2 regions of the Chungangia koreensis genome follow, and region 1 is predicted to be linked to the other one. Evidence: a T-box and tRNA genes for the amino acid it is inferred to sense, from the RefSeq annotation. Region 1 holds a T-box; the other holds one or more tRNA genes.
What was found. The T-box of region 1 lies ahead of leuS (leucine--tRNA ligase). A T-box ahead of a tRNA ligase gene usually reads a tRNA of that ligase, here a tRNA-Leu.
Positions count from the first base shown of each region.

Region 2: it encodes a tRNA-Leu, which carries the amino acid that the T-box ahead of leuS (leucine--tRNA ligase) is inferred to sense. The anticodon was not compared.

Region 1 covers NZ_JBHSEC010000005.1:45,000-59,983, forward strand. Annotated here, with positions in the region: gene murQ (N-acetylmuramic acid 6-phosphate etherase) at 1-905, shown strand, start outside; gene ACFOZY_RS04605 (GNAT family N-acetyltransferase) at 911-1,852, shown strand; gene ACFOZY_RS04610 (MurR/RpiR family transcriptional regulator) at 1,903-2,754, shown strand; gene nagA (N-acetylglucosamine-6-phosphate deacetylase) at 2,760-3,956, shown strand; gene ACFOZY_RS04620 (ABC transporter ATP-binding protein) at 3,949-5,049, shown strand; gene ACFOZY_RS04625 (dimethylarginine dimethylaminohydrolase family protein) at 5,433-6,302, opposite strand; gene ACFOZY_RS04630 (YqcI/YcgG family protein) at 6,432-7,175, shown strand; gene ACFOZY_RS04635 (SDR family NAD(P)-dependent oxidoreductase) at 7,249-7,968, shown strand; gene mnmM (tRNA 5-(aminomethyl)-2-thiouridylate-methyltransferase MnmM) at 8,010-8,573, opposite strand; gene mnmL (tRNA modification radical SAM protein MnmL/YtqA) at 8,570-9,532, opposite strand; gene ACFOZY_RS04650 (MDR family MFS transporter) at 9,680-10,870, shown strand; gene ACFOZY_RS04655 (CoA transferase subunit A) at 11,093-11,785, shown strand; gene ACFOZY_RS04660 (3-oxoacid CoA-transferase subunit B) at 11,805-12,470, shown strand; T-box leader at 12,835-13,056, shown strand; gene leuS (leucine--tRNA ligase) at 13,129-14,984, shown strand, end outside.
Region 2 covers NZ_JBHSEC010000020.1:289,382-304,365, reverse strand. Annotated here, with positions in the region: gene ACFOZY_RS14520 (pyridoxal phosphate-dependent aminotransferase) at 1-839, opposite strand, end outside; gene ACFOZY_RS14515 (LysR family transcriptional regulator) at 1,009-1,962, shown strand; gene ACFOZY_RS14510 (hypothetical protein) at 2,027-2,419, shown strand; gene ACFOZY_RS14505 (LLM class flavin-dependent oxidoreductase) at 2,559-3,614, shown strand; gene ACFOZY_RS14500 (hypothetical protein) at 3,709-3,831, shown strand; tRNA gene ACFOZY_RS14495 (tRNA-Leu) at 3,968-4,049, shown strand; gene ACFOZY_RS14490 (cation diffusion facilitator family transporter) at 4,239-5,090, opposite strand; gene ACFOZY_RS14485 (MFS transporter) at 5,372-5,908, opposite strand; gene ACFOZY_RS14480 (FAD-binding oxidoreductase) at 5,905-7,332, opposite strand; gene helD (RNA polymerase recycling motor HelD) at 7,494-9,818, opposite strand; gene uvsE (UV DNA damage repair endonuclease UvsE) at 10,141-11,094, shown strand; gene ACFOZY_RS14465 (M14 family zinc carboxypeptidase) at 11,271-13,685, shown strand; gene ACFOZY_RS14460 (P-loop NTPase family protein) at 13,907-14,734, shown strand; gene ACFOZY_RS14455 (DUF4317 domain-containing protein) at 14,896-14,984, shown strand, end outside.

The DNA.
Region 1 (14,984 bases):
TATCACTTTTGACAACTGAGGAAAGCAACCGCAAAACTGTTAGGCTGGATGAAATGTCCATTGCTGAAATATTAAATGTCATGAATGAAGAAGATCAAACTGTTGCTCTTGCTGTCCGGGAAGTAATTCCTCAAATCGGTGAGGTAGTGGAAAAAGTAGTGAAAGCCTTTCAAAGTGGTGGAAGACTAATCTATATTGGTGCGGGGACGAGCGGACGGATTGGCGTATTAGATGCCGTAGAATGTCCTCCGACTTTCAGCACACCTCCTGAACAAGTTCAAGCTTTGCTTGCTGGGGGCGAAGGTGCAATGTTCCATGCGGTAGAGGGAGCTGAAGACGACCCGGAATTGGGTGCAAACGATCTTCAGAAATTGGGAGTTTCCTCTCATGATGTTGTGATTGGAATTGCTGCCAGCGGCCGAACTCCTTACGTAATTGGTGCACTGCAATATGCAGGTGGCTGTGGGGCAGTTACAGTAAGCCTCTCCAGCAATGCAGATTCAGAAATCGGCGAAGTAGCTGACATTAAAATTGAAGTTGTTACTGGTCCTGAGATTCTCACAGGCTCGACAAGGCTTCGTGCAGCGACCGCACATAAAATGATTTTAAACATGATTTCGACCGCATCAATGGTGAAAAACGGAAAAGTGTATAGCAATTTTATGATCGATTTGAATGCAAGTAATTTTAAGCTGCGTGAGCGTGCGAAGAAGATTGTTTGTGCTGTGACGGATGTTTCTTATGAAGAGGCGGAAGACGTTTTAATAAAAACCGACTTCAATGTGAAACTTGCGATCGTGATGATTTTAACGAAATCAGATCGGATGGAAGCTGAGCAACTCATCGATCAATCCAATGGATTTGTAAATGCTGCAGTGAAAATGGCTTCTGCGAAGAAAGGGTGAGCCTGATGTACCGCACATTTAAATCCGGAGATGAAAAGAAGATCGTAGAATGTTGGAACGAAGTACTTACACATGATCCGATCACTTCAGAACGCTTTTGCAGACAAGTAATGCTGGACGCGAATTTCGATCCTCAAGGTTTAATCGTTGCAGAGGAAAATGGGGAAGTTATTGGTGCGATTCTTTCAATCACTCGGAAACTACCCATGTACAAAACGGAACTTGAAGAGGATACAGCATGGATTTCATTTTTCTTTGTCAAACCTAATTTTCAACGATCAGGTGTGGGAAAAGGATTAATGGAAAGAGCTTGCCACTATGCAAAAAGCAAAGGGGCAGAGAAGGTTTTCTTTTCTTCTTATGCTCCCAATTATTTTGTTCCTGGAATTGACGAGGACCGGTATCCATCGGGATTTGAGTTCTTGAAAGCATCAGGTTTCCGAAAATTGTACTCTCCTGTCGCCATGCACCGGGCACTTACTGATTACGTTTATCCTGTTGAAGTAAACGAGCTTAAACGTATTCGAGAAACAGAAGGCTATACATTTGGCCAAGTGAAGGACGGAGATTTCTACGAGTTAATTCATTTCGCCAATGAAGTTTTCAATCCGGACTGGGGGAGAGCGATTCGGGAAGGCGTGCTTCAGGGGTTGAACCCTTCACAAATTCTTGTAGCGAAACGAAATGAAACGGTTGTTGGATTTGCACTTTACGGTGGTTACGAAGGAATTCGTGAGCGCTTCGGCCCTTTTGGAGTCGATCCAACTGAACAAGGAAAAGGTTTAGGGAAAATCCTTCTTCATGAAACGCTGCAAAGTATGAGAGCGAAGACACTACATGGAGCCTGGTTTCTTTGGACGAGTGAAAAGAGTTCTGCGGGACATTTGTACTTGAAGAATGGATTCAAGACTTTCAGGACATTCCATGTTATGTTGAAGGAATTATAAATTGTAAGTAAAGGGTTGATTGTATGGCAATATCGAGCGGAGGCCTTATTTTGCTGAACGAGATGCGTGGTCAGCTGCCGCCATCAGAACAGAAAATTGCAGAATATATTTTAGCGAACCCAGAAAAGGTGGTTACCATGACCGTTTCTGAGTTGGGTGACCAAAGTCAGACAAGCGGAGCAGCCGTTACGAGGCTCTGTAAATCTTTAAAGCTTAAAGGCTTTCAAGAACTGAAGCTGAGAATTATCGGAGATCTCGGCAGGAAAGTGGAGCTGACTAACCGCGACATTAAGCCGAATGAGCCCGTATCGATGACCATTCAAAAAGTGACGGATTTAGCGGTGAAATCTTTAATGGAAACAGCTGAACTTCTGGATTCCGAACAATTGGAAGCTGCAGTGGATGCCATTGTAAAGGCGAAGAATGTCCATTTCTTCGGTGTGGGAGCTTCGGGTATCTCAGCGATCGATGCCCAACAAAAACTGCTCCGTATAAACAAACATGCAACGGCAAGTACTGATCTTCATATGGGTGCGACAATCGTTGCAAATGCGGGCAAGGATGATGTCGTCTTCGGTATTTCCTTCTCGGGTGCGACATTCGAGGTAGAGAAAATTATCGAAATGGCTAATGAAAAAGGTGCGGTTACGATTAGTTTAACGAAATATGGGCAAACCCCAATATCAGAACTTGCACAAATTCACCTTCATACATCACCAGCTCGTGAAGCGAATTTCCGAAGCGGTGCGACCTCGTCGCGTCTCGCGCAACTGCATGTAATGGACATTCTGTTCATGTCCGCTGCCTCGAGACAGTATGATACAACCGTTCAATACTTGGATGCGACACGTGAAGCCATTGAAGAAATTCAAAGCCAAACGTTCCGCAAGAAGAGGAAGTGAACTCAATGGAACATTTCATCATTGAAAATGTTTCGGTCTGTCTGGAAGACGGCCGAATGATTCAAGGAGAAATACTCATCTCTAATGGCAGAATTATAGAAGTCATCGAAGGGAAAAGTGGTATCGAGTGTGAACGCTTTAATGGTAATGGCAACACCTTATTGCCAGGATTCATTGACATTCATATTCACGGTGCGGATGGTGCCGATTTCATGGACGGTTCGGTAGAAGCAGCTGCTAAGATTGCAAAGTATCTGCCTTCGGAAGGAACAACTTCCTTTCTTGCGACCACCATCACACAGTCTCCAGAGGCAATTCATCAGGCTATTTATGTGAACAGGGAATACATCAAAGGTCCAATGGAAGGCAGTGCAGAAATGCTCGGTTTCCATTTGGAAGGGCCCTTCATTCATCCGGAGCAGGCAGGGGCACAACCGAAGGAGTTCATAGTCGAACCGTCTTTAGAATTGTTAATGAACTGGTTCGGTGAATCCCTAACAGACTTAAAAATAGTGACACTTGCACCTGAACGGGATAGTGGGCTTAGTGTTACAAGTAAATTACATGAGTCGGGCGTAATCTTATCTGCCGGACATACAAAGGCTACATTCTCCCAGATGTTAGAATCAGGGGACAAAGGCATCACACATTTGACACACTTTACCAATGCCATGACCGGAATCCATCACCGGGAGATTGGTGTAGTCGGTGCAGGTTTCATGGATGAACGCTTTACGTGTGAAGTGATAGCGGATGGTATTCATATTTCTGTTGAAATGCTGAAGATGATGTCAAAGTTTATCGGAATGGATCGCTTAATCCTAATTACGGATTCGATGCGTGCGAAAGGGCTACCAGATGGGGTGTACTCGCTTGGTGGACAGCCGGTAACCGTTGCAGACGGGAAGGCGGTCTTAGCAGACGGTACACTTGCTGGCAGTGTATTGAAAATGAATGATGGTGTGAAATTGATGAAGGAAGTTGCGGGTCTTACTTGGCATCAACTACAGCTCATCAGCTCACAAAATGCAGCAAAACGTCTTGGGCTATACAGCAGAAAAGGAAGTATTTCTCGAGGCAAAGATGCAGATTTAGTGTTAGTGACAGAAGATCTTGAGGTCTTATGCACATTTTGTAAAGGTGCTATCGGTTATATAAATGAAAAGCTTACATATGGACAGGAGGGGAATCCGAATGGCTGAATTAAAATTAGTCAACTTAACGAAGGAATACGATAAAGGTGTTATAGCAGTAAGAGATTTTAATCTTCATATCCAAGATAAAGAGTTCATCGTATTTGTAGGGCCTTCCGGATGTGGAAAAACAACTACTTTACGTATGATTGCAGGTCTTGAGGAAATCTCAGACGGCGTTCTTGAAATCGATGGTAATAAAATGAATGATATCGCACCGAAAAACCGGGATATTGCCATGGTCTTCCAAAACTATGCTTTGTATCCTCATAAAACAGTCTATGAAAATATGGCTTTTAGCCTCCAAATGAGGAAAGTTCCTAAAAGCGAAATTAAAGAGCGGGTTATTAGTGCTGCGAAGATTTTAGGACTTGAAGAGTACTTGAAACGGAAACCAAAAGCGTTATCAGGCGGTCAGCGTCAACGTGTCGCCTTAGGACGGGCGATTGTGCGAGATGCGAAAGTATTCCTAATGGATGAGCCTTTATCGAATTTGGACGCAAAACTTCGTGTGCAAATGCGTGCGGAAATTCAAAAGCTTCATCGCCGTTTACAAACGACTACAGTTTACGTAACACATGACCAGACAGAAGCAATGACGATGGCAACTCGCCTTGTAGTCATGAAAGATGGTCTCATTCAGCAGGTCGGTACTCCAAAGGACGTATACGATTACCCGAATAATGTGTTTGTGGGGGGCTTCATTGGTTCGCCAGCGATGAACTTCTTCCGCGGAAAGCTGACAGAAGAAGGATTTGTTACGGGAACGACTGTTATTGCGGTGCCAACAAACCAGAAAGAACAGCTCCGTGAAAATGGATATATGGGCAAGGAAATTATTTTAGGCGTTCGTCCTGAAAGTATTTATACGAACCCGGAAGATATCTCCTCTAATGAGGGGGCTACGTTCGAAGCTTCCATCGAAGTTGTGGAATTAATGGGGGCTGAAACATATTTGTATTCCAGCTTAGAAGGGTATGATTTCATTGCAAGAATTGATGCTGAGACAAGAATCCAGCCTTCGGATCAAGTGAAATTAGCAGTCGATATGGAAAAGGTACATTTCTTTGATGCAGTGACAGAAGACCGGATCAAACTGTAATAAAAAAACATCAACCAACCTACAATATAAATAGTTTAAAAGGGAATCCATTGCGGGTTCCCTTTACTTTTGCCGAAAAATTTTCTTTGAATTAATTGTTCTTCAATACCATATGTTTAGAAGGTCAAGTGAAAAGGGAGTTTACTGTAATTAATGATGTGCATTCGTATAGAATTTTCTATAAAAGCAGTAATAAATACACATTAATCCAACTGTAAAATAACAGTTGCTAACGAAGTTGCGAAATTGGTTTGGCATGAAGAGCTTCACTAAGCCCATATAAAAATCGCGTTGTTAGAGTAAATATAAAAAAGCAGCTGATCTCCTATCGAGCAGCCGCTTTTTACATTGCAAAAAACTTTATTAACAATGATTTATGGTATTCAATCCTTTATGATTTCGGTTCGTTTAATAGGTAATGTGCAGCAACGGAATGAGCCGCCGGATTTTATAATTTCGGATAAGTCCACTTCGATAACTGTATAGCCCCGTTCTCTCAAGTTCTGGTTCACTTCTTTATTGACCGGTAAGCTAAATACTTTTTTATGTCCGATTGAAAGGACGTTTGTTCCCATAGTAAATTGTTCTTCGGCATTTACTTCAATCGTCTTATACATACCTTTCAACATGTGAACCGTTTCTTTTTGGAGAGCTTCTGGGAAAATTAGAGCATCTTCAGGAGAAAGAATATTAAACACGCAGTCCAGATGAAGGTATTTTTGATCAAACTCAATGGGGATGACTTCATAGTTAGGCAACAATTTTTTTAAACTTTTAACTGTATCTTCATTTGTCCGGCTGCTTAAACCGACAAATACTCGTTTGCCATCGATTATTACGTCTCCACCTTCAATTTCCTTACTAAATAGTCTTTTATGCGGCATGCTATTTTTCGATAACCACTTTGTTAACACTTCTTCTTCCCCTTGACGGATATCGCTTGCCATTTCCGAAATGTAAAGCGTGTGTCCAATTGTGAAGCCGATATCACGCGTGAAAACCTGCTCCGGTTTCGTCTTTGCAGGTGGCAGCATATAAACTGTGACTCCATTTTCTGCCAAAGCATCTGTAAATGCCTTATGCTGCTCCATCGCTTTTAGCCGGTTAATATTTTCTTCTGCATATTCTTCCTGAACTTCATTAATCACTTCTGTAATTTCCATGTATTTCGGCTGGCATACGATTACTTTCTCCAGCGCCTCATATTCTGTATGACAAACGATCTGTTGTTTCACTTCTTTAATTGCCCTCATCCTATAGCCTCCGATTAATGTTCTCTCATTTACTATTCCCTTTTGAACAGCTCTGAAAACAGTTTGTGAAAAATGATCGGAGGGTAATTTTATATACATATACATATACATATAAAGGAGGCGGAGTATTTGTTTGCAAAAGAACAGAAAGTAAATCATGGACTATTGACAAAGGAAGAAATGGAAACGAGGAAGGATTTGCCGCTGTGGCTGAAGCGGGAATATGAGACGTTTGTCCGTACGGTGACCGATAAAACGTTTCCCTGCTATTTTGGAATGGGCGGGCAGTTGAAAGGAGAACTTCGGTACGCTTACGTTACTCAGGATGATTGGTCCAATTTACCGAAGGCATTAATCAGTTTTCTCGAATTGTTTAAGGACCCAAAACATAAACGGCATGGGTTATTCGTCTTTGTTGAGCCTTTTGAACAAGAAGGACAGCTTGAACAATACCGAGAACAGTTTTGGAATATATTGCAGTATTTACATGAGGAGGATCCCATTGAATGGCCAGAAGATTGTCCGAAAGATCCGGAACATTATTTATGGGATTTCCGTTTTTACGGTGAACCGATCTTTGCTTTTGGTAACGCACCTGCCTATAAAAAGAGAAAGACCCGCGATTTAGGAAATGCCATGGTGATTGGATTCCAACCAAGGAAGATCTTTAAAGGACTAGAAGGCACCGAAAAGGGAGGAATCATGTCTCGGGAAAAGGTTCGTGAACGCGTAGCAGTTTGGGATCAATTGCCGAAACATCCCGATATCGGCCATTACGGCGATCCAGACCATTTAGAATGGAAACAGTTCTTCATCGGGGATGATTGCATACCGATTACCGGAAAATGTCCATTCTCGCATAAATCCGTTTGAGAATGATCACTCGTTAGTTGAACAGTTGGATACCCTCGAGTAGAATTTGAATAGCAACAGGAGGGGAAATTAAATGGAAGCCTATATCGTGACTGGAGCCTCTAAGGGCATCGGTAAAGAATTAGTAGAACAATTAACGGCAGAAAACCATTTCGTTATCGGCCTTTCCCGATCAGGGATTATGAAAGACGGTGTTCATTCGATCCAATGTGATTTAAGTGATCCATCCCAAATTAATGCAGCTGCAGAAGAAATCTTCAATCTGCTTCCTGATGCATCCAGTTATACATTGATCAATAATGCAGGGATGATTGAACCGATTGGACTGGCAGGAGAAGTGGAACACACTGAAATAACCAAAAGTGTCGCAGTAAATTTAACGGCCACAATGATTTTAAGCAATTATTTCATTCATCATCTAAAAGACGTGAATGCGAAAAAGCAAATCATTAATATTTCTTCTGGAGCAGGACGAAAACCGTATGAGGGCTGGAGCAGTTATTGTACGACGAAAGCCGGAGTGGATCATTTTTCAAGAGTAGTAGCTTTGGAACAGAAAACAGCTAAGTTTCCTGTCCAGATCGTCTCAATCGCACCAGGAATCATTGACACAGGGATGCAAGAAAAGATTCGTTCGTCAAAAGAAGAGGACTTCCCGCTGTTAGACCGATTCAAATCGTATAAAGAGAATGAACAACTTAGTTCTCCAAGTGAAACAGCAACGGAATTAATTTCCTTTATGAAGAAGATGCATCAATTCGATGAAACAATTTTAGATCTCCGCAATCTATAAAGAGCAGCCGTTCCTTAGTGATAAAGGAACGGCTGCTTTCTTCACATTTCTTTCTTTTTTTCAATGGCAATGATGAACGGGGGGCTGTTTTTCTGATTCAGGAATTCATACTTCATGACATCGACTTGTGATTGGGGAAGTGTCGATACATAATCCATGATGTCATCACGTTCCTCTTTTCCGCCTTCATGACCATGATAGACGACAAGCACGATTAACCCTCCAATCTTCAATCGGTCCAAGATCCCCTGTATGGCCGTGATGGTCGTTTCGCCCTTTGTCACGACAGAATGATCGCTGCCTGGCAAATAGCCTAAGTTGAAAATCGCTGCACTAATCTCACGACTTACATACTTTAACACGTGTTCATGTCCATCATGTATTAAGGTTGCACGGTCACGGTTATTCCCTAAACGTTCAGCTGTTTTAGTTAAAGCATCTTCTTGTACATCGAATGCGAAGACATGTCCAGTTTCACCAACAAGTTGAACCAAGAAAAAAGTATCATGGCCGTTTCCGGCAGTGGCATCAATCGCAGTATCCCCCTCTTGAACAACTTCTTTTAGAAGGTCTTTTGCAAATGGGAGAACTCGTTTTAAAGTCATAACGGGTTCACCTCTACAGGGGAGGAATACTTACCTTGCCAGCTATTCCTTCGTACTAATTCCGCATCGATTCCATTTAAAACGTCCCACTTATTCGAACTCCACATCGGACCAATCATGAGATTAATCGGTCCATCCCCAGTTATCCGGTGGATGATCATTTGGGGAGGCAAGATTTCGAGCTGATCCACGACGAGCTGTATATATTCGTCCCGATTTAAAAATTGCAGCAGACCTTTTTCATATTGCTTGACCATAGGGGTGCCTTTTAGTAAGTGCAGAAGATGGATCTTAATTCCTTGGACATCAAGTTTTGCAACTTCACGCGCTGTCTCCATCATCATCTCTCTATCCTCTAAAGGGAGGCCGTTAATGATATGTGAACAAACACGTATACCATGTCGACGTAGTTTCTCTACACCTTCAATATACGTCTGATAGTCATGAGCACGGTTAATGAGCTTCGCTGTTTTTTCATGGACTGTCTGCAAACCTAACTCCACCCACAAATATGTCCGTTCATTCAGTTCTGCCAAATACTCCACAACATCATCCGGAAGGCAGTCGGGGCGCGTTGCAATGGAAAGACCCACAACCCCTTCTTGCTGAAGGGCTGTTTCGAATTTCTCTTTTAAAACCGGAAGAGGGGCATGCGTATTCGTATAGGCTTGGAAGTAGGCCAAATACTTTCCATCTTTCCATTTTCGATGCATTTTCTGTTTGATGTCCTCGAATTGAACGTCAATCGGATCTATTTTTTTCCCCGCAAAATCACCTGACCCGGCCACGCTGCAAAACGTACAGCCCCCGTAGGCAACTGTTCCGTCCCGATTCGGACAATCGAATCCAGCATCCAAAGATACCTTGAACACCTTAGAGCCGAAATGGTCCCGCAAATGCCGGTTCCATGTATAGTAACGTTTTCCGTCAGAAGGGAATGGATATATGTATTCTGTCATTGTTTTCACTCCTATTAAAACAGATTGTAGCATGTTTTTGTGAGTTCACTACAGTTAACTGAAAGTTCCAACATCAAGTTGTATTCTTGTTCTTCATAAGAAAAAGAAATACACTTATTCGAGGATTACGTATCGGAGGAACAGAACATGCCGAAAAGTGTATGGCTTTTAATTATTGGTATGCTTATTAACACGGTCGGGAACTCATTCCTTTGGCCGTTAAACACGATCTACATGCATGATGAATTAGGAAAATCGCTGGCAGTAGCTGGACTAGTGTTGATGGCCAATTCAGGTGCAGGAGTTATTGGAAATATGCTGGGCGGAGTATTATTCGATAAAATCGGTGGTTATAAATCTATCCTTACCGGTATTATCATCTCCCTGTTGGCTCTTACAGGCCTCGTTTTCTTCCATGGCTGGCCACATTACATATGGTTTTTGACTCTTTTAGGATTCAGTGGAGGAATTGTCTTCCCGAGTATGTATGCGATGGTCGGAACTGCATGGCCAGAAGGAGGTCGTAAAGCTTTTAACGCCATCTATCTTTCGCAGAATGTCGGAGTTGCCATTGGACCAGCTTTAGCTGGTGTTGTAGCGGATATAAGTTTCGATTATATCTTTTTAGCCAATTTAATCATGTACATCTTTTTCTTTCTTCTGGCCTTGTTCGGTTATAAGAATTTGATGATTGCTCCTGAGCAGCACACCACAGTTATTAATGAAGGAAAACGGATTAAGAATAAAGCTCCGTTTTATGCATTGCTAATTGTTAGCATTGGATACATCTTGTTATGGTTGGTCTATTCTCAATGGACGACAACAATTTCAGCTTATACGCTGGATCTTGGAATTACGTTGACACAGTATAGCTCCTTGTGGACGCTTAACGGGATCCTAATAGTCGCGGGACAGCCATTGATCAGACCAATTGTCAAACGAATGGAACACCACTTAAAAGGCCAAATTTTACTTGGCACTGTAATATTAATCATCTCCTTTGTAGTTGTTGCGTACGCTGAACAATTCTCGATGTTCGTAGTAGCTATGGTCATCTTGACGATCGGAGAAATGTTTGTTTGGCCCGCAGTACCTGCTCTTGCAAGTCAGCTGGCACCAAAAGGCCGTGAAGGCTTCTATCAAGGGATTGTCAACAGTGCAGCAACCATTGGCAGAATGATCGGCCCATTCATTGGTGGAGTACTCGTCGATGAGTACGGAATGAAAATGATGTTCCTAATCTTGACCATTTTAGCCTCATTCTCAATTATTACGAGTTTACTTTACGATAAACCGTTAAAAAATATAACTAATGAACAGCAGGCTAATACAAAATAAAATTATTTTACACTATCCAAAAGATGCGGGGACAATCAATGTCTCCGTGTTTTTTCGTATATCACAATTGTTTATTTCTATTGCACAGAATAATTTAATCTGAGAATATAAGGGTAGACTAGCAGATTTTCATTTTAGATATAAAGAGATATAATAAAAAATGATAGCGCTTTATTTCTAAGGTGAGATACTGAATAATAATAATACATAGGGGGTTACAACATGAAGCCTATTTATTCGTCTGCGGCTGAAGCGGTGGGAAATATTCATGATGGAGCAACATTGATGGTCGGTGGATTTGGGCTGGTAGGAATACCGGAACAATTGATTTTAGCACTTGTCGAAAAAGGAGTTAAAGATTTGACTGTTATCTCCAACAATTGTGGAGTTGATGAATGGGGCTTAGGGCTTCTTTTGAAAAAACGACAAATTAAAAAAATCATTGCTTCATATGTTGGAGAGAATAAGGAATTCGAACGTCAAGTACTTGCAGGTGAAATCGAAGTTGAATTGACGCCACAAGGTACACTTGCTGAGAAAATTCGTGCTGGCGGTGCTGGTATTCCGGCATTCTACACACCAGCTGGTGTTGGGACAAGCATTGCTGAAGGCAAAGAAATTCGTACGTTCCATGGCAAGGAATATGTGTTGGAAGAGGCATTGCATGCTGATTTCGCTTTGATCCGTGCTGCTAAGGCCGACAAGTTCGGAAACTTGATCTACAACAAGACTGCTCAAAACTTCAATCCGATGATGGCTGCAGCTGGTGCAGTTACTATTGCTGAAGTGGAAGAACTCGTAGAAGCTGGAGATCTTGATCCGAACACGATTCATACACCGAGTATTTATGTACAAGGGCTATTGGTTGCGAAACAAGAAAAACGGATTGAACGTCTAACGACGAGAACTTCTTAAGAAAGGGGTCTGAACGAAAATGGGAAACTTAAATATAAGAGAACGTATTGCAAAGCGTGCCGAGCAGGAGATTGAAGACGGAAACTACGTAAACCTCGGAATCGGTATGCCGACTTTGGTTGCAAACTTCATTTCAGAAAATAAAACAGTCGTTCTTCAATCTGAAAACGGATTGCTTGGAATTGGACCTTATCCAACCGAAGATCAGGTAGACCCGGATCTAATTAATGCTGGGAAGGAAACCGTTACAACCATTCCAGGTTCAGCCTTCTTTACCAGTGCTGAATCCTTCGCCATGATTCGTGGTGGTCATATTGATGTAGCCATCTTAGGTGGTATGGAAGTTTCAGAGAAGGGTGATCTTGCCAACTGGATGATTCCAGGGAAGATGATTAAAGGTATGGGCGGAGCAATGGACCTTGTACATGGTGCTAAGAAAACGATTGTCATTATGGATCATGTTGCTAAAGACGGCTCAGCGAAGATCAAGAAAGAGTGTAGTCTTCCACTTACCGGAAAAGGCGTAGTCAACAAAATCATCACTGAACGGGCCTTAATTGAAGTAACAGCTGATGGTCTTGAACTTAAAGAAGTGTTCGAAGGATTCACTGTACAGGACATCATTGATTCAACAGAGGCGGAACTGATTGTGAAAAACGTGAAAGAAAACGTTAATTTAGGTTAATTGCATTCACAAAGAGGTTGTCCTTGTTAAGCATGAGCGGGCTAATTGCAGGGTTAGCTCTGCTGATTTTCCTGATTATGCAAGGGGCCAATATCTTATTTGTCGGACAAATTTCGGCATAACTGATTTCGGTGACAAGCGGAATGCCATCTTCAGTCCGTATGTGGTGAAAGTCACAAGGAAGCATACTGGGCAGTTGCCGCTACAACAGTAGTGCCAGTCATAGGAGTAATCATTTCGATGCTCCTATTTAGTTTAGGATTAGGAGTTTAACAAAAAATGTCGCCGTCTCGTACGGCGATTTTTTAATTGGGCAATTGCCACTTGTCAATTCAGAATTGTTCCGCTAAAATGAGACACAATAGCATTGACGAAGAAGAGGAGTAGTAAATGTAGGGGCTTCTGTAGAGAGCTGGCGGTTGGTGAAAGCCAGTGGAGCAATTCATTGAACTCGCCTTGGAGTCTGCAGTGGTGAATGATTAGTAGCCGGTGCCGTTTTCCGCGTTAAGGAATGAATCGAGTTGGGCGGCTATGCCGTCAATTTGGGTGGTACCGCGGGAGATTACAACATCCTCTCGTCCCTATTTTTACAAATAGGGGCGGGAGTTTTTTTATTTTCACTCACTGCAACCAGGATTATTTTTGAGGAGGAAAAACAATGGCATTTCATCATCAACGAATCGAAAAGAAATGGCAGCAATACTGGAAGGAAAACAAAACATTTAAAACGGTAGATGAGCCATCGAAACCGAAATTTTATGCACTCGACATGTTCCCGTATCCATCCGGCGTCGGTCTTCACGTTGGACACCCGATCGGTTACATCGCAACTGACATCTTAAGCTCATTCAAACGCATGCAAGGTTATAATGTTCTTCACCCAATGGGCTGGGATGCATTTGGTCTTCCTGCTGAACAGTACGCTTTAGATACTGGAAATGACCCTGCAGAATTCACGGCGAAGAACATCGAAACGTTCAAGCGTCAAATGAATGATTTGGGCTTCTCTTATGACTGGGACCGCGAAATCAATACAACGGATCCTTCTTATTACAAGTGGACCCAATGGATTTTCATCCAACTGTATAAGCGCGGTTTGGCTTATGTAGATGAAGTGCCTGTTAACTGGTGCCCTGCACTTGGAACAGTCCTTGCAAATGAAGAAGTGATCGATGGGAAATCCGAACGTGGAGGACACCCGGTTGAACGCCGTCCGATGAGACAATGGGTACTTCGGATTACTGAATATGCAGATCGTCTTCTTGAAGATTTGGATGATTTGGATTGGCCGGATAGCTTGAAGGAAATGCAACGCAACTGGATCGGCCGTTCGGAAGGTGCACAAATCACATTTGACATTGAAGGTTCGAATCTTTCATTTGAAGCATTTACAACACGCCCTGATACATTATTCGGTGCAACGTATGCAGTGTTGGCACCAGAACATGACTTGGTTAATAAGATCACTACGTTTGAACAAAAAGAAGCGGTAGCAGCTTACTTGGACGAAGTGAAAATGAAAAGTGATCTTGAGCGTACAGATCTTGCAAAAGATAAAACAGGTGTATTCACAGGTGCTTATGCCATTAACCCGGTTAGCGGCGAAAAAATGCCGATCTGGATTGCGGATTACGTACTATCCACTTACGGCACAGGTGCCATCATGGCAGTTCCAGCACATGACGAGCGTGACTATGAATTTGCGAAAAAATTCGGTTTGCCAATCGTTGAAGTCGTTGCAGGTGGAGACATCGAAAAAGAAGCATTCACAGGCGACGGCGAACACGTAAACTCCGGTTTCTTGAATGGATTAGGAAAAGAAGAGGGAATCAAAAAAGCGATCGAATGGTTAGAGGAAAATGGAAAAGGCGAGAAGAAGATTACTTACCGTTTACGTGACTGGCTTTTCTCCAGACAGCGCTACTGGGGTGAGCCGATTCCAATCATCCATTGGGAAGACGGGACAATGACGGCTGTCGACGAATCAGAGCTTCCATTGATGCTTCCTAAAACAACAGACATCAAGCCGAGTGGTACAGGTGAATCTCCGCTTGCAAATATTGAAGAGTGGGTAAATGTCGTGGATCCGGTAACTGGTAAGAAAGGACGCCGCGAAACAAATACGATGCCACAATGGGCGGGGAGCTGCTGGTACTACTTGCGCTATATCGATCCAAACAATGATCAGCAATTAGTTGATCCTGAGTTGGCGAAACGCTGGTTGCCGGTTGATATCTACGTTGGTGGAGCGGAGCATGCGGTACTTCACTTGTTATATGCTCGTTTCTGGCACAAAGTTCTTTACGATTTGGGTGTTGTTCCAACGAAAGAACCATTCCAAAAATTGTTCAACCAAGGCATGATCTTAGGTGAAAACAATGAAAAGATGTCCAAATCAAAAGGGAATGTAGTAAACCCAGATGATATCGTGAAAACTCACGGTGCGGACGCTCTTCGACTATATGAAATGTTCATGGGACCACTTGATGCTTCAAAAGCTTGGTCTACAAATGG
Region 2 (14,984 bases), on a different contig from region 1:
GATACAATCGCCTGCAGCTTTTCCATACGGTCAATAATTTGAGAGGAGCCAAATGCCACTCCTAAACGGTATCCGCTCAGCGACTCAGTTTTTGAAGGACCGATGATCGTAATTAAGTTTTCAGGGTCCATCATATTTTCTCCACATAGGTGAGTGTATGAGCGTCCGTCAAAAATTTGGCGTGAGTATAGCTCATCTACAATGACCTGTGCGCCATAATTCTGTGCAAGCTCTGCGATCTGGCGAATTTCCTCTTTAGAATAGATGACACCAGTCGGGTTATTGGGGTTTGAGAATAAAAATAACTTTACTCCATTTTTAAATGCTTCTTCTAGTTGAGTTAAGTCTAAACCGGAAGATGTCTTCGTATTTAAGTAGTCCATTTTAATCGGTACGATTTCACCGTCGAAAAATTCAACAAGTTTTCGATTGGCAAAGTAGTCGGGTTCAACAATGGAAACTTTATCTCCTCTTGCAATGATAGAGCCCATTGCCAGGAAGAGTGCCCCTTGTGTACCAGGTGTTATGATTAGATTTTGATTTTCATCAATAACGGAACCAGTAAACTTGGAAAGCTTCTGTGCTACGTCTTGACGGATGTTTTTACTCCCGCGGTATTCTGTATAGGCTTGCTTGCCTCCAATATGATATCCGTCAATGAAATGCTCTAATGAACCTGGAATCGGTTCAAAAGCATCTACATCACCGTGTGAAAAGTCGACAGGTATCCCATTGATTTTTTCACCACGCAGATGAATTGCTGTAATGTTTTGACGAACTTCTTGTCCTGGGGCATTGTCAGCTCCAAGTTTTATGAATTTCTCTTCTATTAATCTCATTTTATTCCTCTCTTTCTTTTAATAATGGCAATGCATGCTTTGCATCTTTAGCTTCAGTAGTTATAATATTAAGTAATTTCGGTCACTTAAACCAATATCAAAAAGTGTATAAATGTATATAGTTTTATTTATATAGATGATGGTCTTTTAGACTTTTAAGGGGAAAATCATGCTTAAAAATATGGGGTACGTTTATTCGGTTTATCTACATAAGAGCTTTTCCAAAGCAGCAGAGGAGTTATATATTTCACAGCCTGCCTTGAGTTCGGCAATTAAAAAAGTAGAAGAAAAAGTTGGACTTCCGATCTTTGATCGAAGCAGCAATCCGGTCCGATTAACACCAGCGGGTGAGTATTACATTGAGTGTATTGAGAAGATCATGGAAATAGAAAATGAAATGAAAACATATTTCAAAAGTTTTGAGGACAATAATCGAAAGGTTATTAATGTAGGTGGCTCTTCCTTTTTTTGTGCGTATACTTTACCTGCAATCGTACAGGAATTTAAAAGAGAATATCCGGATTATACGGTAAACCTCATGGAGGCTAATGCGGATGATTTGATTAAGTGTCTAAGATCGGGTGTTTTTGATGTCATTATTGATGTTGAAAAAAGGGATCCAAAATCGTTTGATTCATTCGTTTGGGCGGAAGAACAAATTCTTTTAGCAGTTCCCAGCTCGTACGATGTAAACGATAAACTGAAAAATTACCGGCTGTCTTTTGATGAAATAGGAAGTGGGAAATACTTAAACGAACTATTTCCGAAAGTGAGCCTGAAGGAATTTGAAAATGAAAACTTTCTCTTATTAAAAAAGGGGAACGATCTTTATTCAAGAGGCCTGAAAATGTGTAGAAGAGCAGGCTTTACTCCCAAGGTGTCAATGTATCTTGACCAATTACTGACCTCTTACTATTTATCCAATAGTGGTAAAGGAATTTCGTTTGTTCGTGCCGGAATCACACGTTACTTGGAACAAACAGACAAACTGTTCTTTTACAAAATTGATGATGAACATTCTGTTCGAAAGATCATGTTGTACTATAGAAAATCAGCACCTCTTTCGAAAGTGGCTACTGACTTCATTGGATTTTTGAATGAAAATAAGCCTTTTGGTATTTGAGGGTACTAACACGTTCAACTTTCATCATAGGTATGAAAAAGATGATCGTATGGGGGGAGGAACTGTGAAAATCATAATACGAGTTGCTGAAGTATTGTTAGGTGCAATCTTTTTAGGTGCTGGATTGAACGGGTACGCTGTTTTATTTGGATTTGAACCATTTGTTCCTACTAGTCCAGCGGCAATGGACTTTTTAGGGAGCGGCTATTTACTTGCTTTAGAAAAAGGGATAGAAATCGTAGCAGGCTTATTCTTAATCATCGGGCGTTTTGTTCCTTTAGCTTTAGTCGTTTTAGCAAGTCTGGTCGTTAACATTTTTGCTTTTCATGTATTTGTTGACTCGGAATTGTTGCTATTGGCAATTGTGGTTGCGCTCTTGGAAGTATTTTTAGCTTGGTGCTACCGGGAATCCTTTAAAGGCTTATTCGAAAGCCAACCGGTGAGAAAGGTAAATTAAACGATGATCACAAAGCTCCTTGGGTGAATCTCAGGAGCTTTTAATAATTGAAGGTAAGTTAGGATGTTTGTACTTCATTAAACTATGTAAGGTACAATTTAAATATGGATTGAGATAAATGAAAAGGCGGTTTTGGTATATGGAAATAGGAATTACAACATTCGTAGAAACGACACCCGAGGTTAATACGGGAAATGTACTAAGTCATGATGAACGGATTCGCAATGTAATCGAAGAAATAGTATTGGCAGATGATGTTGGTTTGGATGTGTTCGGAGTAGGGGAACACCATCGAAAAGATTACGCGGCATCTGCGCCAGCAATTATTTTAGCTGCAGCAGCCTCCAGGACGAAGCGGATCCGATTGACAAGCGCGGTTACTGTCTTATCGTCCGACGATCCTGTGCGGGTGTTCCAACAGTTTTCCACTCTTGATGCGATTTCAAATGGACGTGCAGAAATCATGGCTGGGCGAGGTTCATTCATCGAGTCATTTCCTCTATTTGGACAAGACCTTAAAGATTATAACGAGCTATATGAAGAGAAGTTGGATTTACTGTTAAAGGTTAGGGAATCCGAAATGGTGACGTGGGAGGGTGAACATCGACCTTCTATTAATAACAGAGGGGTCTATCCACGACCGGTCCAAGATCCACTTCCGGTTTGGATTGCCAGTGGGGGTACACCGGAATCCGTCGCCCGTGCAGGATTATTGGGTCTCCCATTGGTTTTAGCCATTATTGGCGGTAGTCCTCTTCAGTTTGCACCACATGTAGATCTTTACTACCGAGCTGCAAAGCAGGCTGGGCACGATCCATCCAAGTTGACAGTCGCATCCCATTCACATGGATTTGTCGCGGAGACGACCGACATTGCAGTTGAGAAGTTCTTCCCGCCTACTCAACAAGCGATGAATGTATTAGGCAGAGAAAGAGGATGGGGTCCATACACAAGAGCAACATTTGACCAAGCGCGCAGTCTTGAAGGTGCCCTCTATGTTGGAGATGTTGAAACAGTTGCTGAGAAAATTGTCTTCCTCCGACAAAATGTAGGAGTTACGCGATTCATGCTTCACGTACCGGTCGGTTCCATGCCTCATGAAGACGTCATGAAGGCAATCGAATTACTGGGGAAAGAAGTAGCACCCCTTGTCCGGCAACGGGTCGCAGAGTGGGAAAAAGAAGTAGGAGAATAAGTGACGGAGACCCTTCAATCGAAGGGTCTTTTGTTTATGTGAAATGAAAGATGGGTAAATAGAAAGTACACCATAGAGAGAGGAGAACAAAAACATGACAAAACAATGGAATTTCATAATTGAAAATAAACTAATCACAGTTTACGAAAAATGCCCTGAAAAAGCTGAAGAGGCGGCACGAAAAATCTATTTGGAATTACAACAAAATGCGGGATAAGGAACCACCGACCGATTATATGGTTGGTGTTTTTAAATCCTCAAAACAATCATGACGCGTCTGAAAATTACCCTTGACTGAAGAATGATTTCATAGCATAATAATTTATGGCTTTTCCGAAGCCTAACACTCATTTGCCGGTGTGGCGGAATTGGCAGACGCGCACGACTCAAAATCGTGTTCCGAGAGGAGTGTCGGTTCGACCCCGACCACCGGTATATCTTATTGAAACTATGAAACACCTGCAAACGTTGAAATTAACGTTTGCAGGTGTTTTTAGTAATACAGGTTATATAGATCCATGCACATAGTACTCGACTATTTCTAAATCATCTTTGGTTTGTATATGTGTGAATTGTTCCCCTCAACACATGTGCCGAGGGGAATTTACTAATCCGTAATGGCGATTAATTTACGTTCACGTAAATGTTTTTTAATGGGATGTTAATGGTGTCTGAGATTTTTTCTCTAATCGTTTGTTGCAGATTACTATCATTTTCCATTGCTGAAATCACTTGAATCATTGTGAAGACTTCGGATTCGTTCGTACACCAAACTTTAATATCTTTAACGGTTAGATTGTTTTCGACGTCTTTGACTACCTGTTCAATAGTAGTTACGGAATAACCGTTAGGTGTACCTTCCATCAATATATTGAATGCTTCCTTCGTAATCTTTAGTCCACCAACAATAATGATGATTGAAGTAATGATACTCCCAATAGGATCTAACCAAGTCAGTCCAAAATATTTAATTCCCAAAGCGGCAATGACAACACTCACACTTGTGAATAAGTCAGCTAAAACGTGAAGCATCGCACTTTTAACATTCAAGTTTGAATTTGCCTTAGAAAGAATGTATCCGACAATCCCGTTTATGACCAACCCGATTGTACCGACGACTAACATTTGGTTGGGGAAGATCTCTATTGGATTCACCATCCGGCTGATCGCTTCCGTAATGATAAAGATCGGAATGATCAATAAAGTTAATCCATTGATAAATGCAGCGATGGGTTCGAATCTTTTGAAGCCGAATGTCTTGTTTTTGGTTGCTGCTTTAGTAGCCATAATGGTAGCGATTAGAGAGAGGATCAACGATATGGCATCCGAGCCCATATGAACGCCGTCGCCCATCATCATTAAGGAGCCGGATATAAATCCATAAAGGATTTCAATGAAAGCAAAGAACAGAGTTAAAGAAGCCGCCCAGATGAAAAGAGTCTTATTCTTTTTGTATTTTAATGTATCTTCCGGCAAGTGATTCACTCCCTAAATTATAATCATTATAATTTAATTTTAATTCTAATGGATTGCCTTGTCAATCCAATTGATAATTTAATTATCTAATTGAGAATGAATATCATCGTCACTTTAAACACTGCCTCAGAAATTAAAAAATCCGATACCATGTTTTTAAAAAAGAAAAAGGAGGTAGTGGCCTCCTGTGCTTTCGATTATTTAATCGGGTAACTTCCTCACCGCCTATACATTATTCTCTATGGAACAATTACTTAGCTTACAAACAGACGGTCTTTAAGTTATGCTTTTTCCCTTTTAAGAAGAATAATAGATGCGATGATATAAACAAATGAAATCAAATAGAATAGACTTGCAACTGTTAAGAAATCAATTAAGTAGCCTGTTAGAATAATGCCGAACGCACTCCAAAGTGAAATGTGCAGATGGTAGTTTCCAATCTGCTTACCAGCAGTGTCAGGCTCATTAGTACGAGCTAAGAATGCTTTTTCTGTATTTTTTTGAATCGCACCCAGGATCCCCATGATGATCTGTATTATATACACTTGCCACACAAGATAGAGAAGCGGGATTACCAACATGATAGCTGCCATGCCTAATGTATAAATAAGCAGCATATTCTTATCACCAAACCGATCTCCAAGACGACCGATGACCGGATAGGAAAGGGCAGCGGTTAAGGTAAACAACCCATAGGCCCACCCAAATTGAGAATAGCTATCCCCAACATTTTTAATGAACAATAAATAAAACGGAAAGACCAGACTACTTGCTGTGAATATGATGCTTTGGCTGATGAGAAACTGACGGAAATTCATTGGCTGTACTCCTTATAAAAAAGGTTCATAAAAACTTCATTTGGATCGAAGTGTTTCTTCAGCTGGAAAAACTCACTGTTTCGAGGATAGGCCTCGTCCATTTGTTCCTGCGTAGGGTAAGGATAATAGGGCAAGTAATACGAACCATCATGCTTTAAGGTAACATCGATCATTTTCTGGATCACATTTCCCGTTTTTTCAATTTCACTTTTACTTTTTCCTTGATTAATTAACAAGACAAGAGCAAACATATCTTCTTTAGCATAAGACATTACTGCTTCTTCGTCCTCATTGACATAACGGACTGTGATATTCAGTAGATTTAGCTCCTCTTCTTCAAGTACTCCTCGTAAATCATCGATATAGTTAGTAAATCCATCAACTGGAACAAAATACTCTTGCAAGATTTCTGTTTTGTTCGGGTTTTCATACTCCATAAATTTACTGGCTCCACGCATGGCATTGTTACGTGTAATGTAGTTGCCATCTTGTCCGACATATAATTTTTCTTGTAATTCCCAAAGCAGGTTCTTTTTAGAGTCGCTATAGCGTGAAAGCCCGAGCATAAATTTTTGAGGTGCAACAAGTTTTTCTCTTTTTAACTTTGTATAATTCCCTAAGAGATCTTGGTTCTCTACAAATTCATAATCTGTCACATACATATTTCGAAGTAAGGTATCTGGAGCTACGGATATTCTCGCAATATGCATTCGAATATCATCATTTTGTTGAACTTCATTCTTGAAATAATTCGGATAATCTTCGTAATCGATTGATTTTGAACGGATTTGATAAAGTTCATCATCTGTCAGATGCAAGGTAACATCGAGAATAATACCGAATAGACCATATCCACCAATAACTAAAGGGAATAGCTCACTATTTTCAGTTCGACTGACATTGATAATCTTTGCTTCAGGAGTGAGAAGCCTGAACGATTCTATGCTTTTAATAAGAGAACCATAGCGAATATCTCTTCCATGGGCATTCACACTGATCGATCCACCGATAGTAAATATATTTTGTGACTGCATGACACGAACCGAGAGGTGATCGGGGTTAATCTTCTCCTGGATATCCTCCCAGGTAGCTCCGCTTTGAACGGTAATCGTTTTTTCATTAGGATCATATTCAAGGATTCTATCATAATTCTTCATATCGACCACTGTGGCATTCGGATAGTATGTATGGCCACCCTGGCTATGCTGCATCCCAGCGACGGAAATCTTTTCATCTTGATCGATTGCGTTTTTCAGCCAGTTTTGCATTTTCTCTTCACTTGTAGCACGATGAACCTGTTTAATCTTAGTAGGCAGCAATTGACCGGCATCTTCCAAGATGACCGGCTTATGACTAAAGAGCCAAAGGGAAAATAGTAATCCTGCTCCATACAGTAGGCAAATGAGTAGTATACTTTTTCTCACTATAAATCTCCTTAAATTTGGTATATAAAGTATAACTTTAAAAGAATCTTCCTACAATGACCTCCGTTTCCTAATTGTATGTAAAAGAAAATCCCCCTCAACATAAGTGTTGAAGAGGATTGATTATTCGACTAACAGGAAAAGAAGGCATTTTACGAAGCCTATTCTTGATTCTTAATAAAAACTTCTCTTATTGCATCGCGTAATAATGGAGTCGGTACACCTACGCTAAAGAGATGCAGCTCATGCATCGCTCTTGTACAAGCGGTATAGAAGATTCTCCTCAAACTTTCATCTCCGTATACGTTCGCCGATGCATCATAGATGATGACAGCGTCAAATTCGATTCCTTTAGATAAATATGATGGGATTACTACGATGCCTTGTTCATATTCACTGGAGCCACTTTTAATAAGTTTGAGATCGTCAATGTTTAACGACTCATACGCACGTCTGCTTTCTTCAGCGGATTTACAGATAATCGCAATGGTGTTGAAACCACGACTTTGTAAATCCGATACTTTTGAAGCGATCTGACTGTGCAGTTCTTCATAATCACCGACCCGTTTCAGAAGTGGCGGCTCTCCATCACGTTCAAAGGGAATAATGCTTTCTCCGTTCGGAACGAGACTACGTGTAAATTCAATAATTGGTTTAGTTGAACGGTAACTCCTCGAAATTTGAATGAACTCCGACTCCTCCGGTCCGTAAAGATTCGTCAGTGTATGAAAATCAACGCGTTCACTCGCATGAGCAAAAATGGCCTGATTGAAATCGCCTAAAACGGTCATTCTTGCCATTGGGAACAAACGCTTTAGAAACTCAAATTGGAATGGAGAATAATCCTGAGCCTCATCGATGACAATGTGTTTAATGGAATTGTTCGTTTGGAAGCCTAAAATAAGTTCTTGCAGCAGTAAGAAGGGAGTGGCATCTTCATAGAGTAGTTTATTGACCTCTAACTGTTCCACGGTCAATTGACAAATGGCTGGCCAGTTTTTCGGAAGGTCTTCTTCACTCCATTTATTCAAAAAGAGCTGTTTGTATATGCCCTTCAAATCGATGAATTCCAACGAGCGGATTCGTTTTCTTACAGACTTCAATCTTTGTTGAACAATCAGATTGGCAAGTGCTTTTGGTTCGATTTCGTAGTCAGCAACCGACTCCCGACTGTAACCTCGTTTTTTCGCTAAGAAGTTTCGCGCCTTATAATATTGTTCGTCACTGAGCAGCTCAATCTCATCCTGAACCCATTGTTTTGACCTTTCGTTTCTTTGGAGTTCATTGATTTCTTTAAGCAGCCAATCCTTCAGACTTTCAAGTCGATTATAAAATTTGAGATCGGTGTCATGATTGTAGAATTGCTCTTCAATTTGTTGGGCTGTAACGATCGGTTTCCCTTTGAAAGTAATATCTTTAAACAGCATTCCCGAAGTTTCTAAAGACTGCCGATAGGTATGAATGGCATCAGCAAAACGAGTGGATGCTTTAAATCGGATACTTTCAAGCCGTGCTTGATAAGAAGGGGAATCTGTTTTAGATAATACATACTCCAATTGATCGTATGGATTCTCAATTTGAAAATCTCTGCTTAAGCGATGATCCAAATATTCCTGGAAGGTGGCCTGTTCCATATTTTCCTCACCGAGTTCCGGCAGCACATTCGAGACATATTGGCTAAACATCGTATTAGGGGAAAAAAGGATGATTTGATCCGCCTTGAGTCGGTCACGGTATTTGTATAGTAAATAAGCGATTCGCTGCATGGCTGCCGATGTTTTCCCGCTTCCTGCAGCACCTTGAACGACGAGTAATCTGCCGCGATCGTGACGGATAATCCGGTTTTGTTCTTGTTGAATCGTAGCTACGATACTGTGCATCTGTTTGTCGGTGCCTTTACCTAAGACTTGTTGTAGGATTTCGTCTCCGATCGTGAGACTCGTATCGAACATCGATTGAAGAACTCCGTGCCGGATTAAATATTGCATTTTCTTCTCTAAAGTCCCTTGGATGACGCCCATGGGAGTTGTATAATTTGCCGGACCAGGCTGGAAATCATAGTAGACACTTGAAATTGGAGCCCGCCAGTCGTAAATGAGAAAATCTTCATTATGTGGATCTCGAAGAGAAGAGATGCCAATATAGACTTGTTCCTGTGTTGTAGAACCATCTTCCGTAAAGTCGATTCGTCCAAAGTAGGGGATTTCCTTCATTCGACGAAGCGTGGACAAACGTTTGGACGCATGCCGATGAGTACTTTGGCTAACTGACAAAGCCTGGGCCTCTTGCCTCAAACCGATGATGGTCTCAAGATAATCATCGAAGGTATCTGTATTCACCCTGACCTCATCCCAAAAATGTTTGCGGATGGTTACGACTTCGTTTTTGCGCATCGACGTTTCTTTTTCTAATTTGCCGATTTCCTGTTGGATCGCCTCCAATACAGCACCAACACGTCTTTGCTCTAACTCAAATTCCTTGTTCAAAGCAACCCCTCCTAAATAATTTTGTAAAAAGGTTGACTTGCATATGGATTGCACTGTATAATTAAAATAGGGAATAGTATGTGGTGAGGAAATAACAGTGCATATCTATATAAATTTACCATATAAGCGCACCATTATCAATGCTTTTATTAATATAAACGCGAAGAGCTGAGACATTTGTCTTGGCTTTTTTTAATCCCATTTAGGAATAATGACTATTTAGTTGCAGTCAGGGAAAAAGTAATCATATCGCGATTTGTGTATGAATCATTTTAGAACACAAACACTATTTGCATGTTAAATCATGGTTTGGAGTGAAAAGATGATACTCAGATTTGGCTATGTCTCAATGGCTCTCGCACTTTGGGAAGCATCTCCTTCCAGAACATGTACATTTACAAATTGGAAGAAGTTAAATGAAGAATGCAGATTGGAAAAGCTCTATGAACTAACGGAACAAAATTTAAGAAATACCATACGAATTTTACATTATAACATCGCACATGAAATTGAAGTGTATCGCATGTCATCCTCACTCATTCCGTTAGCCGCCCATCCGGAAGTTGAGTGGGAATATATCGATCCTTTCAGAGAATTATTTTTAGAAATCGGCACATTGGTCAAAAAACATAAGTTACGGGTCAGTTTCCATCCTGGACAGTACACGTTATTTACAAGCCCCCAAAAACATATAACCGCTAATGCTATTATCGATTTGACGTATCATTATCGGATGTTAGAAGCGATGGGTCTCCATGAGGACAGTACCATGAATATTCATGTTGGGGGTGCATATGGCAATAAGGAAGCTGCCATCGAACGTTTCGACCATAATTTTCCGAAGCTCGATCAGAATATCCGGATGAGAATGACGTTGGAGAATGATGATCGGACTTACACAGCTGAGGAAACGTTGAGAGTTTGTGAACGTCATGGCACCCCTTTTGTATTCGATTATCATCATCATTGGGCAAATTCTGTGGATACGGAGTTTGAAGACTTATTGCCACGGATTTTTGCAACGTGGGAGAGGACGGGATTAGTTCCTAAATTCCATTTATCCTCCCCTAAGTCCGAGAAATTGATACGGGCGCATGCGGATTACGTCGATATCGATTTTGCGATGCCTTTCATAAAAGCATTAAAGGCCTATGGCCAATCTGCTGATATCATGATTGAATCGAAAATGAAGGACCAAGCGGCCTTGAAAATCGTCGAAGAGGTAGGTAAAGCTCGTGGTTTTAAAAGGATTAAGGGCGGGACGATCGAGGCATAGGTGTTGGACAAACAATATGATACTTTTATCTTATAAGGGTTCCCCATATCGGAGGACCCTATTTATTTTGTGAAATTTTTGTCATACTATTCTTATAATCTCTTAGAGGAGTATACATACCAGTAGTAATACCTCAATTGAAGAACTCAATACTCAGAATGGGGGAAATGTAAACATTGAAGAATTTGAGAGCAACATTGACAGTCATGATTGCTTTATTACTAATGTTATCAATCGGTGCAGCTCCAACAGAGGCCAGTCACTTTTCAGATTTGAAGGGTGAAGAACAAACGGAAGCAGTCCATTCCCTCGTCGAAAAGGACATTATTAAGGGGTATGAAGATGGCACTTTCCGACCGAATACTCCGGTTTCAAGAAGCCAAGTCGTAAAGTTTTTGGGAAGATGGCTGCAATATAACGGCTACATGGTTCCGGAGGATGCTGCAACCGAACGTCGTTTTGAAGATGTAGATCTAAAAAACGATGTTGAATTAGCTAATCTGGCCGCTTTAGTCCAGGAAGAGAGTATTTTCTTAGGATCTGAAGGGTATTTGGACGGTTCGGGAACAATGCAGCGTAAACATATGGCGTTAGTATTAGTTCGTTCTATTAAATCAGTCTATGGAAATGACTTAATCCAAGAATATAAGGCTGCTAACTTCCAGCCGACCGTGAAAGATTTGGACAAAGCGGGTGGCGTTGAACAGAAGGAAGCGATTATCGCCTTAGACTATGCAGATTTGACGAATGTGGAAGTGTTTAATCCGTCTGGTACGATCACGCGTGGACAGTTTGTTGCATTTTTACATAGAACAATTGAAAAATATCATCAAAATGGGACAGAGGAAGAGACTCCATCTTTGCCAGCCTTCGATCCTGCAGGATCCAATACGATTACGATTGCCTCAGGGACTCCACTCTATAGTTCCCGAAATATGAAAAATGTCATTGGAACTTGGCAAGATGGTGAGCGTCCAGTTATTTTCAATAGTATAGAAGACGAAGGAATACTCGTAATTCGTATTGCCGGCGAAAAATACTATATTTTTTCGAATCAAGGAACTATACAAACGGAACGACCTGTTTCAGACGTGGGAGAAGCAATCGGTGCGGTCCGTACAACGAACGATTTTACGATATTGAGTGAACCTCATGGCAGAGTATTGATGAAAGGTTTACGCCAAACAAATGTTGAAGTTTTGCGTGTGGAAAACGGTTTTTATGTGGTAGAAACAGCTGCTGGTATTGGCTATATTCCGATTAATCAAGCTGCACCTAATAGCAAAAGTAACTTGATCATACATACGGATACACCGTTATTGATCAAATCCGGAAGTACATATAATCAAATTGGTACATTGAAAGCGAATGCAGTGGTCAAGCCTAATGGAGCTTCAGGTCAATATAGAGTTATTTCAGCAAACGGCAAAAGCTACTTTTTCGATCAAACTTCAGCTTTAGAAACAACAAAAACAGTATCACTTGGTAAGCTTATTAAAGCGGTTTTTCCAACACGGTTAATAGCAGAGAAAGATGCAACGATTAAAACAGCAAGCGACCAACTTGTCGGGACTTTGAAAAAGGGGCAGGATGTAACACTGCTAAATATCGACGGTCAAGCAGGTTTGATCGAATTTGCAGGTGGAACAGGAAGGGTCAACTTAAGTGAATTTATTCACAGTGATTTAGTTTCACCGAAAAAGAGTATTACGCATAAAGAAATGTCATACCATTTAAAAGTGATTTCGATGTTGTATCCCGAATTCACCGAGTTAGTCCAAATTGATACATCAACGGAAGGCCGGGCAATCTATGCTTTGCGATTAGGAAACGGGAAGAAAGAAATCTTAATGGATGCCTCGATGCATGCCAGGGAGCATATGACGACCAATGTCCTCCTGGAGATGATCGATCAGTATTCATACCATTATGTACGCAGTTCGAAGTTCGGGTCCTACAATGTAAAGAGATTGTTAGACCAAACAAAAATTTGGTTCATTCCGATGATGAATCCGGATGGGGTCACATTGGTACAAGGCGGACCAAATGCAGTGAAAAGCGGCAGCTCCGTTCGGAAAATCAATAACAGCACCAATTTTGCACGGTGGAAAGCGAATATTCGGGGAGTGGACTTAAATCGAAACTTTGAAGGTGGCTGGCGATACGAAGATACAACAAATGGTCCAGCCTATAAAAATTATAAAGGACCTTTTGTGTTTTCGGAACGGGAATCGAAAGCTTTCCGTAATTTCGTTTCCGAACATACTTTTAAGTCTTATATTTCCTACCACTCTTCCGGACAAATCATTTATTGGTCACATAACCAAGGAGCTTCAGCAGCTAAACGGGACCGTGCTTTGGCTACCAAAATCAGCGGTGTAACGGGTTATAAAGTTATGGCACCATTGAATGACAAAGGGTCAGGAACTTCAACGGATTGGTTCATTCAGACATATAAAATGCCAGGCATCACGGTGGAAATTGCACCATTCGTAGGTGAAAAACCGGTGCCGATCAGTTACTGGGATCGGGTTTGGGCTCAGAATAAAACGATAGGTTTATTGTCAGCCCAAGAAGCCAATGCACGATAATGGAATTTTTAGGAAATCAGTTTTGCTTGTGAGCGAGGCTGATTTCTTTTTTTGTGTGAACTCATCTGGACTTTAAAATTTCTTTTGCAGGTGCAAACTCATCTTTTGCGGTTCCGGAGCAATCTTTTGCACCTCCCTAAAGAATGTTCTTCCTATCTAATAACTGTTGAAGTAAAATAAATCGGTAATCATTCCAATGGGGTGGATGGGGGAATAATAGAATGAGAAAGCTGATTTTAGTAGAAGGACTGCCTGGCTCGGGAAAAACAACGACTGCCCAATTAATAGCCGATCAATACAAAGAGAAGGATTATGATGTTCGCCTATTTTTAGAAGGGAATACTCGGCATCCTGCTGATTATGATGCAGTTTCATACTTTACGAGTAAGGAGTTTGAACACTTCATCGGTCAATACTCCTCACTCGCGCGTCAGATTGAACAACATGCAGAAGAAAGGCCAGACGGAATGATTGTAAGATGGGCACATTTGAAGCAAGATATTGGAGATCAATTTGAGTTGGTCCGTGATGAATTACTTCCTCGTGATATTTACGAACTTCCATTGGATTTACATATGGAACTGATGGTAGACAGTTATGAACGTTTCGTTGATCAGGCAATGGTCGAAGATGCCCTTTATATCTTCGAATGCTGTTTCATTCAAAACCCAGTCACGATTGGTTTGATTAAGTATGATGCAACTGAGGAAGTGATCACTTCATATGTAGAACGCCTGGCGAAAATCATTGAGCGCTTGGATCCTTTACTCATATACGTTGAACAAGACGACATCCGAAAGTCTTTCACGAAAGCATTTCATGAACGGCCGAAGGAATGGGCGGAAGGTTTTGTAAACTACTATAATAACCAAGGGTATGGAAAAACAATCGGAGCGGAAGGGTATGAAGGAACGCTCAGCGTACTACAAACCCGAAGTGATTTAGAAAATCGGATTTTCGAACAGTTACCGATGGAAAAATTAAGAATCAATAATTCTGCTTTTAATATGAATGGCATTAAAGAAACCTTAAAGAAAATATTAGATTAAAAATAAAACGCTCCTCCCACAAAACGTGGAGAGGAGCGTTTTTGCGGAGCGGGAATAGAGGATCGAAAATACGAGGCAAGAAGGAACTGGCATCTATGTTAAAATGAAAGAATGTGTGAACGAAAGAATAGTAGTTACTTTCAGCTTAGGAGTGGACATCAGTGAATAAAAAAGACATTGCGAATTTCCGCAAACAATTCAAAGTAGATACAGAATTATTAAAAATACAGGACGTCTTTTATGTGTATAT